DNA from 3 places in the Paenibacillus sp. FSL R7-0297 genome. Region 3 is predicted to be linked to each of the others. Evidence: riboswitches for the same ligand, from Rfam matches in the RefSeq annotation. Region 3 holds a riboswitch; each other region holds the start of a gene.
The links. A riboswitch is a leader RNA that binds a small molecule or an ion and turns the genes downstream of it on or off. The one in region 3 is predicted to bind thiamine pyrophosphate.
Positions count from the first base shown of each region.

Region 1: linked by a shared signal. The riboswitch ahead of MKZ24_RS02420 (ABC transporter substrate-binding protein) and the one ahead of thiC (phosphomethylpyrimidine synthase ThiC) in region 3 are both predicted to bind thiamine pyrophosphate.
Region 2: linked by a shared signal. The riboswitch ahead of MKZ24_RS27370 (thiamine phosphate synthase) and the one ahead of thiC (phosphomethylpyrimidine synthase ThiC) in region 3 are both predicted to bind thiamine pyrophosphate.

Region 1 is NZ_JBBPAQ010000001.1:570,642-573,849, forward strand. Features, by position in the region: gene MKZ24_RS02415 (hypothetical protein) at 1-1,038, shown strand, start outside; TPP riboswitch at 1,109-1,219, shown strand; gene MKZ24_RS02420 (ABC transporter substrate-binding protein) at 1,351-2,433, shown strand; gene MKZ24_RS02425 (thiamine-binding protein) at 2,487-2,780, shown strand; gene MKZ24_RS02430 (ABC transporter permease) at 2,777-3,208, shown strand, end outside.
Region 2 is NZ_JBBPAQ010000001.1:6,256,360-6,259,567, reverse strand. Features, by position in the region: gene MKZ24_RS27380 (NUDIX hydrolase) at 1-210, opposite strand, end outside; gene MKZ24_RS27375 (SDR family oxidoreductase) at 419-1,291, shown strand; TPP riboswitch at 1,487-1,589, shown strand; gene MKZ24_RS27370 (thiamine phosphate synthase) at 1,703-2,365, shown strand; gene thiS (sulfur carrier protein ThiS) at 2,362-2,565, shown strand; gene MKZ24_RS27360 (thiazole synthase) at 2,649-3,208, shown strand, end outside.
Region 3 is NZ_JBBPAQ010000001.1:926,687-929,894, reverse strand. Features, by position in the region: gene trxB (thioredoxin-disulfide reductase) at 1-901, shown strand, start outside; TPP riboswitch at 974-1,080, shown strand; gene thiC (phosphomethylpyrimidine synthase ThiC) at 1,249-2,943, shown strand; gene MKZ24_RS03850 (class I SAM-dependent methyltransferase) at 3,109-3,208, shown strand, end outside.

The DNA.
Region 1 (3,208 bases), 360 kb from region 3:
TCCTTCAGCACTGCGCTGGAATTCGCCGACCGCTTCCGTACACTGGAGGACGTATCCTACCAGGATAAGCAGTCCTTTATCCATTGTCATAAGAAGTCTTTCGGCCAGGTGGAGGATTTCGTATTCAAGAATCTGATTGCCGGGCTGGAGCCGTTTCTCGACCCTGCGGAGATCGATGGCGCGTATTTCGAGACCTTGCCTTTTTTCGTGGACGAACGGATGCTGGTGCAGGCTTTCTACGGCTTCAACCGCGAAGAAGAATCGGAGGAGATCAGTACCCTGCTGCGCTACCGTGCCTCCCAGCTGGATGGGCTGAGTATGGAGGGCAAGCCTTATACCAGTGCCAGCGATCCCGAATATATCGAGCAGTACACCTCTGAACATTGCTACAGCCGCTGGGGGCCGGACACCTATTATATGACCAATGAGCAGACCTTCTGCTGCCTGAGCCGGGCCGAATCTGACATCGCCACCCCGTTGATTAACCAGATGTACGGGGAGTATTATTATGGGCTTCTGCTGAGTGTTTTTCATAAAATCGTGCTGCTGAAGCTGGCCAATCTGCATTCCCGGCTGCGCATCAACCACGATTATGACGAGATCGAGAATCTGATCTTCCTGATTAATAAGTTCTCGGCCAAGTTCTACTTTCTGGAGCTGATTTCGCAGTCGCAGGGACGGGAGATCTTCTTCCAGCTGCGCAAGGTTTACGGCAACGACGCCCTGTTCGATGAAGTGAAGATGACCTTGAATGACCTGTTCCAGTATCAGGATAAATTCCAGGCCAAACGCCGGGATACGCTGCTGATGGTCCTGACTGTATTTACGGTAATAAGCGGGATTTACGGGATGAATCAGGTCATTGAGGACTTGAAGGCACCGATCGATTGGAGCAAAATGCTGGAGTACTCTGCGTTTGAGTACCTGGCGCTGTTCCTCACCTTCTCCGGGATCGCAGTCAGTCTGGGCCTGACGCTGAGAGAGGTGTGGAACGGAATACGCAGCCGCCGTAAGAAGCGGTTCTATGATAGGGATTGAGGGGGAGGCTGGACAACCAGGAAGCTGGCGTCTATAATACACCGTAAGAACATAGCAATACCCGTGAACTTCATAGAACCAGGGGTGCTGGAATTGGCCGGCTGAGATTGTATCCCACAAGATACTGACCCTTATACCTGATCTGGATAATGCCAGCGTAGGAATCTTCATTCAACCCCGAGCCCCTTCATAGGCCTGAAGTTGAGCTCACCTTGCGCAAGTAACTGGCGTCCCGGTCTCCGGGGCGCTTTTTGGTATGGGTTACTCTGAATTTTGGAAGACCAGGGATTGCTGGAAGGAGAGAGAAGAGAAATGGGAGTCAAAAAAGTATTACCGCTGCTGCTCAGCTCTATGCTGGTTATTGCGATAGCCGGATGCGGGGGCGGAAACAGTAACGCAGGAAATGCCGGAGGCAGCACACCTGCCGCCGGGAGCAGCACCGCTACACCTGAAGCAACCGCAGCCGCCAGTACCACCGACGCGCCTATAGAGCTTACCCCGGTTAAGATTGCGCTGGACTGGACGCCGAACACGAATCACACCGGCCTGTATGCCGCCAAGGAGCTGGGGTATTACGCTGAGGAAGGTCTGGATGTAGAGATTGTGCAGCCTGGCGCTGCCGGGTCTGACACGATGGTTACTTCCGGTGAAGCCCAGTTTGGCATCAGTGCACAGGAGGCGCTCACCCTGGCCCGCCTGCAGGATGTGCCGCTCGTATCCATCGCCGCTATCATTCAGCATAATACCTCCGGCTTTGCCGCTCCGAAGGACCGCAATATTAAGACGCCGAAAGACTTCGAAGGCAAAACCTACGGAGGCTGGGGCTCTCCTGCGGAAGAAGCGGCCATGAAAGCGATCATGGATCCGGAAGGCGGAGATGTCAAAAAAGTGAAGCTGGTAAACATTGGTGAAGCCGACTTCTTCACTGCGGTGAAACGCGATATCGACTTTGCCTGGATCTTCTACGCCTGGACCGGGATCGAAGCCGAACTGCGCGGCGAGCCGCTGGATATGCTGTACCTGAAGGATTATGCGCCGCAGCTGGATTACTACACACCGGTGCTGACCACCAGTGAGAAGGAAATTGCCGAGCATCCGGAAGTGGTGAAGGCTTTCCTCAAAGCTACGTCGAAAGGATATCAATACGCGATCGATCATCCGGAAGAGGCGGCCACAGTCCTGTCCGATGCAGTGCCTGATCTTGATCCCGAGCTGGTGCTGGCCAGCCAGAAATGGCTCAGCCCGAAATACAAGGACGATGCCGCCCGCTGGGGGGAGCAGAAGCTTGAAATCTGGCAGAATTACGCAGAGTGGATGTACGGCCTGAAGCTGCTGGACAAACCGCTGGATGCCGCAAGTACATTTACGAATGAATTTTTGCCGGAAGGCCAGTAAACACCGGGTGGAATAATACTGACCCTAACTTACATGAGAGGAATGAATAATAAATGGCTAATACACTGCTTAGCATTCAGGTAATTCCCAAGACTCCAAACAATGAGGATTCGATCCCTTACGTGGACACTGCGATTGAGGTAATTCAGAAGTCGGGGGTCAAGCACCAGGTGAATCCGCTTGATACTACCATGGAAGGCGAGCTCAAGGAGCTGCTGGAAGTTGTACGTCAGATGCATGAGGCACTGATTGCCTCCGGCAGCCCGAGCGTGATCTCCCAGATCAAGATCGCCCATAATCCCAGCGGTATTAGCATGGACAAGCTGACGGAGAAATACCGGCCGTGAGAAGCACCTGGAGACAAATCTGGCCGCCCCTTGTGGCGGTCATCTTTTTTCTGGGCGCATGGCAAATTGCGGTATCGGTGTTCCATATCCCGGCCTGGCAGCTGCCGAGCCCGTCCGATATCGCGCGTGAATCACGCGGCAACGCCTCCGGGATCTGGGCGCATACGGCCGCAACGCTGCGCCTGACCCTGATCGGCTTCCCGGTCGGCACCGGCATCGGCCTCATTGTCGCCCTGCTGCTCCATCTGCTGCCCTGGCTCAAAAGAGCACTCTATCCGCTGCTGATCCTCAGCCAGAATGTGCCCTCCATTGCCCTTGGACCGCTGCTGATTATCTGGTTCGGCTTCGGCCTGCTGCCCAAAATCGTCCTGATCACCCTCGTCTGCTTCTTCCCGGTTGCTGTAGCGGCCATGGGCGGGCTGGCGCAA
Region 2 (3,208 bases), 5.3 Mb from region 3:
TTCTGTCGTAAACGAAAGTCCGGTTTCCTCAAGAATTTCTCTTTCCAGTGCAGCCTCCAGGCTTTCACCGAATTCGATTTTGCCTCCGGCACATTCCCAGCTTCCGGCACCTGCAGAATCGGCGGCAGCCCGCTTGACGAGGAGGATTCTGCCCTGGTACAGGATGACACCTTTGTCGGCAACGATGATGGTTTTTGATTTTTTGGACATGAGGATAACTCTCCTTCTGCAGGCTCTATAATGCACCGGGGAACGCGTTGGACTGAAGATTTTCTGTTTGGCCGGCTGCCCTATGTGGTAAGTAAAATAACGTAAAGCGTTTTTTGCTAGGTAAGTATGATGCATAAACACCAGACTTTTAGCCATCCTAACATGATTAGTAAAACAGTATAACGGTACAGCGAAAGGAGAATGGATTATGCCAGACACCAGCAAACAACCCGTCAAAACCCTGCCTCCACAGGTACAGGACCAGCAGCCCGGAATTGAAAGCGAGATGAACCCGCTTCCGGAGTTTGAAACCTCGGCTTACAAGGCAGCAGGCAAGCTGCTGGGCAAGGCCGCGCTCATTACCGGAGGGGACAGCGGAATCGGTCGTGCCGTCGCCGTTCATTTTGCCAAAGAAGGGGCGGATGTAGTGATATCCTATCTGAATGAGCATGAAGATGCGGAAGAAACCAAACGCCAGGTGGAGCAGGAGGGGCGGAAGTGTATTCTGATCTCCGGTGATATCGGAGTTGAGGCCTTCTGTCAGGATCTGATTAATAAAACCATTGAGGGACTCGGCAAGCTGGACATCCTGATTAACAATGCGGCAGAGCAGCATCCGCAGGATAAGATTGAGGACATTACCGCCGAGCAGCTGGAGCGGACGTTCCGGACGAATATATTCTCCATGTTCTATCTGACCAAGGCAGCGATGCCCCATCTGAAAAAAGGCTCCACGATCATCAACACCACATCGATTACGGCGTACCGTGGCAGCCCGCAGCTGCTGGACTATTCGTCCACCAAAGGAGCGATTCTCAGCTTCACCCGCTCCCTGTCGATGAATCTGGCGGACAAAGGTATCCGCGTGAACGCGGTAGCACCGGGACCGATCTGGACGCCGCTGATTCCGTCTACGTTTGACGCGAAGAAGGTTAGTGAATTCGGCGGCACCCAGCCGATGAAGCGTCCGGGACAGCCGGAAGAGCTGGCGCCGGCCTATGTATATCTGGCTTCTGACGATTCCTCTTATGTGAGCGGTCAGGTCATGCATGTGAACGGTGGCGAGATCGTTAACGGCTGACCATGGGCACTGCTTTGTAAGCCGGATAAGTTTATACAGGTTTAAGGCATCAAAGGTTCAAACAGATGAAAAGTCAGCCGGAAGGCTGGCTTTTTTGCCGCTTAAACCTGCTGGATTTAATAACTGAATCTATTAAAGAATAGCTCTTACAGGAATAATATGCTAATATACAAACTGCAAGAACAATAGAATATGAACGATCACTAGGGGTGCCGCAAGGCTGAGACGAACATATCTGTTCGGACCCTTTGAACCTGATCTGGTTTATACCAGCGTAGGGAAGTGGAGAATGAATAATGCAGCGGGGGTAACGGCTTACCCGGTATTCCTGCTTATATTCCGGACTGCTTCCTGATACAGGGGGCGGTCTTTTTGTATTTTCCGGAATGCCGTATAGAGGGGGAGGTGAAGGTGTTGAAAGAAATCCATTTGATCTCGGACGGGAGGCTGAATCCGGAGCAGTATGCCAAACTGGCTGCTGCTGTACATCCCATGGTGGATTATATCCATCTCCGGGAAAAAGCTCTGTCCGCACAGGAGCTTCTGGCTGCCGCAGAGCGGTTGCTGCAAGCGGGGGTTCCGCCCTCTAAGCTGGTCATTAATGACCGGATAGATGTGGCTTTGGCAGCAGGGGCAGCCGGCGTCCAATTGGCCTGGCACAGTCTGCCGCCTGCCGGGGCGCGCGGCATTGCCCCGGGCCTGCGGCTGGGCAGGTCGGTGCATTCCCAGGAGGAAGCGGCACGCGCTGGACGGCAGGGAGCGGACTTCTGTCTGTATGGACATGTATTCCCCACGGCCTGCAAGCCCGGACAGCGGGAACGGGGCCTGGCGCAGTTGGAAGTGGCCGTCCGCTGCAGCAGTATACCGTTGATTGCCATCGGAGGCATCACACCGGGCAATACCAGGTCAGTTCTGTCAAAGGGTGCTGCCGGAATAGCCGTAATGTCCGGGATATGCGGAGCGACGGACCCTGCTGGCGCCGCTGAGGCCTACAGATCATCCGTTCAGGCCGCAGCGTGTGCTGAAGTCCTGAATGAAGCCCCCGCACCGGGCAAAGGAGGTGAACAGGAATGAATTTGACTGTTAACGGACGCAGCGGAAGGTATGAAGAGAGCTGCCGGACTCTGGCTGATCTTCTGGCCCGCCCGGAGTGGACCGGGAAGCTGGTTATTGTGGAGCTGAATGGTGAGATTGTCGGCAGGGATGCTTATGGAGATACCTTTCTGGATGAGGGGGACCATGTTGAACTGGTTCATTTTGTCGGCGGAGGCTAGGCGGGCCTTGCACGCGCAGCAGACGGAACAATGCAGATACGTAATTTAGCTTAAGGCAGTGACTTATCACAGGAGGCGATATGATGCAAGATCCATTGGTAATTGGAGGAGTTACTATAACGAGCAGACTGTTCATCGGGACCGGAAAATACAGCCGCAACACCCTTATTCCCGAAGTGATTGCCCGCTCGGGATCACAGGTTATTACGGTTGCCCTGCGCCGGGTAGATCCGGAGAGCAAGGAGAATATCATCAGCCATATTCCTTCCCACATGACCCTGCTGCCCAATACCTCTGGTGCACGCACCGCAGAGGAAGCGGTACGCATTGCCAGGCTGGCAAGGTCAGCGGGGCTGGGAGACTGGGTGAAGATTGAGGTTATCAATGATCAGAAATATCTGCTGCCTGATAATACCGAGACGATCAGAGCCACGGAAATCTTAGCTGCTGAGGGTTTCGTTGTTCTGCCCTACATGAGTCCTGATCTGTCAGCCGCACTCCGGCTGAAGGCGGCCGGAGCTGCAGCCGTCATGCCGCTGGGAGCGCCAATCGGCTCTAACCGCGGGCTGCAGACCAAGGAGCTGATCCGGATTCTGATATCAGAAACGGGTCTGCCCATCATCGTGGATGCTGGTATTGGCAG
Region 3 (3,208 bases):
TTATCTGGCGCGTGCGAACCTGAGCCCGCTCGTAATTGAAGGCTTGCAGCCGGGAGGACAGCTGACAACGACGACAGAAGTGGAGAACTTTCCAGGCTTCCCTGAAGGAATTCTGGGTCCTGATCTGATGGACAACATGCGTAAGCAGGCCGAACGCTTCGGCGCTGAATTCAAGAATGGCTGGGTAGAGTCGGTGGACTTCTCGCAGCGTCCGTTCAAGGTGACTGTAGACGGAATGGGTGTGCTGGAAGCGGAGTCGGTCATTATTTCGACCGGCGCCTCCGCCAGATACCTGGGTATCCCGGGTGAGCAGGAGAATGTAGGACGCGGGGTCAGCACCTGTGCGACCTGTGATGGATTCTTTTTCCGTAACAAAAAAATTGTCGTGGTCGGCGGCGGCGACTCTGCGATGGAGGAAGCCAGCTTCCTGACCCGCTTTGCTTCCAGCGTAACGCTGGTTCACCGCCGTCCGGAGCTGCGTGCTTCGAAGATCATGCAGGACCGCGCGCGCGACAACAGCAAGGTGTCATGGGCACTGAACCGCACGCCGCTGGAGGTAACCGTTGGTGATACCGGGGTTAAGGGCATCACCGTCCTTAACAATGAGACGGGACTTACGGAGCTGGTGGAAGCGGATGGTGTATTTGTCGCTATCGGACATACACCGAATACCGCTTTCTTAGGCGGGCAGATTAACACCGATGCCAATGGCTATATAGTGGTTAATCCGGGCACCACAGAGACGAATATTCCCGGTGTATTCGCTTGCGGCGACGTGCAGGATACGCGTTACCGTCAAGCTATATCGGCAGCCGGAACCGGCTGTATGGCCGCCATGGATGCCGAGAAGTTCCTGGAAGGCACGATGGTGCATGACTGGAGCGAATCGCTCGATAAATAACCGGAGAAGGTTCTTGTTATTGACGGGTTTACAAAAAAAACCTATACCAGTAGAATGTATTTAATTAGATAAGATACCCACTAGGGGAGCCTGAATAGGCTGAGACGGGAAAAGTGAATTTCCGGACCCTTGAACCTGATCTGGATCATACCAGCGTAGGAAAGTGGAGTCGGACCTTTTTTGAATACAGTCTTATTGGGCTGTTCCTTTGATAAAGCCGCTCCAGGTGGAGCGGCTTTTTGACTTGCAAGAATTCGTATGCCTTGTGCTATACATGATTCTTCGGCTCAGTCTGCTGCGTGAAATCTTATCTGATTGGCTCATAGAGCGAAGAGGAGGAGATTAGAATGCCAGAAATGATGAAGAACGAAGAGGTGGACCTTTCCCGATTTCCTGCAAGCCGCAAAGTGTATGTAGAGGGCTCGCGCCTGGATATTCAGGTTCCGATGCGGGAGATCAGCCTCAGCAGAACGGAGGGCGTTGCCGGGGAAGAGGAGAACGAACCGCTTCGTGTCTATGACACCAGCGGAATTTACACCGATGCTGCGCAAGAAGCTGACATTCGGAGGGGGCTGCCGCCGCACCGTTTAGGCTGGATTGCGGAGCGTGGCGATTCGGAGGAATACACCGGAAGAGCTGTGCAGCCGGAGGATAATGGAATCCGCAGGGGTGGGCCACCCGAAGAAGCTTATCCAGGGCTGCAGCGGAGCCCCCTGCGGGCACGTGCGGGCCGCAATGTTACCCAGCTGTATTATGCGCGTCAAGGGATCATTACACCGGAGATGGAGTATATCGCGATCCGCGAGAATACCCGGCCGGAATTCGTAAGGGATGAGGTAGCCGCCGGACGGGCCATTATTCCGGCCAACATCAATCACCCCGAGAGCGAGCCGATGATTATTGGCCGTAACTTCCTGGTGAAGATCAATGCGAACATCGGAAATTCTGCGGTGTCTTCTTCTATTGAGGAGGAAGTGGAGAAGATGCGGTGGGCGACCCGCTGGGGGGCAGACACTATCATGGACCTCTCCACCGGCTCTAAGATTCATACCACCCGTGAATGGATTATACGCAATTCTCCTGTGCCTGTCGGCACGGTGCCCTTATACCAGGCGCTCGAAAAGGTGAACGGCATAGCCGAGGATTTAACCTGGGAGCTCTATCGCGACACGCTGATTGAGCAGGCGGAGCAGGGTGTGGATTACTTCACCATTCATGCCGGAGTCTTGAAGAGCTATATTCCGTTAACAGCCGGAAGAATGACAGGAATCGTATCACGGGGCGGCTCGATTATGGCCGCTTGGTGCCTTGCCCATCAGCAGGAGAACTTTCTATACACACACTTTGAAGCTATATGTGAGATTATGAAGACGTATGATGTGGCCTTCTCTCTGGGGGACGGATTGCGTCCGGGTTCTATTGCAGATGCCAATGACGAAGCACAATTCGCTGAGCTGGAGACGCTGGGAGAGCTGACAGCCTTGGCATGGAAGCATGACGTTCAGGTAATGGTTGAGGGTCCGGGGCATGTGCCGATGCACAAGATTAAGGAAAATATGGACAAGCAGCTCGAGATTTGCCGGGAAGCCCCATTTTATACTCTTGGCCCGTTGACTACCGATATTGCACCCGGTTATGATCATATCACTTCAGCCATCGGGGCGGCGATGATCGGCTGGTTCGGGACGGCTATGCTGTGTTACGTTACACCCAAGGAGCATTTAGGTCTGCCTAACAAGAATGACGTGCGCGAGGGAGTCATTACCTACAAGATTGCTGCACATGCCGCAGACCTCGCCAAGGGGCATCCGGGTGCACAGGACAGGGATAATGCGCTGTCCAAGGCGCGGTTCGAGTTTCGCTGGCGAGACCAGTTCCATCTCTCTCTGGACCCGGAAAGGGCGCTGGAGTATCATGATGAGACGCTTCCTGCGGAGGGGGCGAAGCAAGCTCATTTCTGCTCTATGTGCGGTCCTAAATTCTGCAGCATGCGGATTTCGCATGATATCCGTAATTCCTACAGATTGAGCAGGTCGCTGTAAAAAAGGCAAGTCTCGTATAGCTATTTCCCTGCTGTCCCATGCTGTAAAAGGCGTGAGGGCAGCTTTTCTTATGCGCGAATAGCACAAGATTCTTCTCCCTATTATGTGAAACCATGCACAACCGTTGGCGTAAATAGCATTATCCAAGTATAGGGAGTGAATCGAATGAGGAACAAAGACTGGCTCAAGGAAAGCGAACGTTTCAATGAAGCGGCTGAATACTATGATAGGTATAGACCCAGTTATCCATTCGCCCTGATTGAGC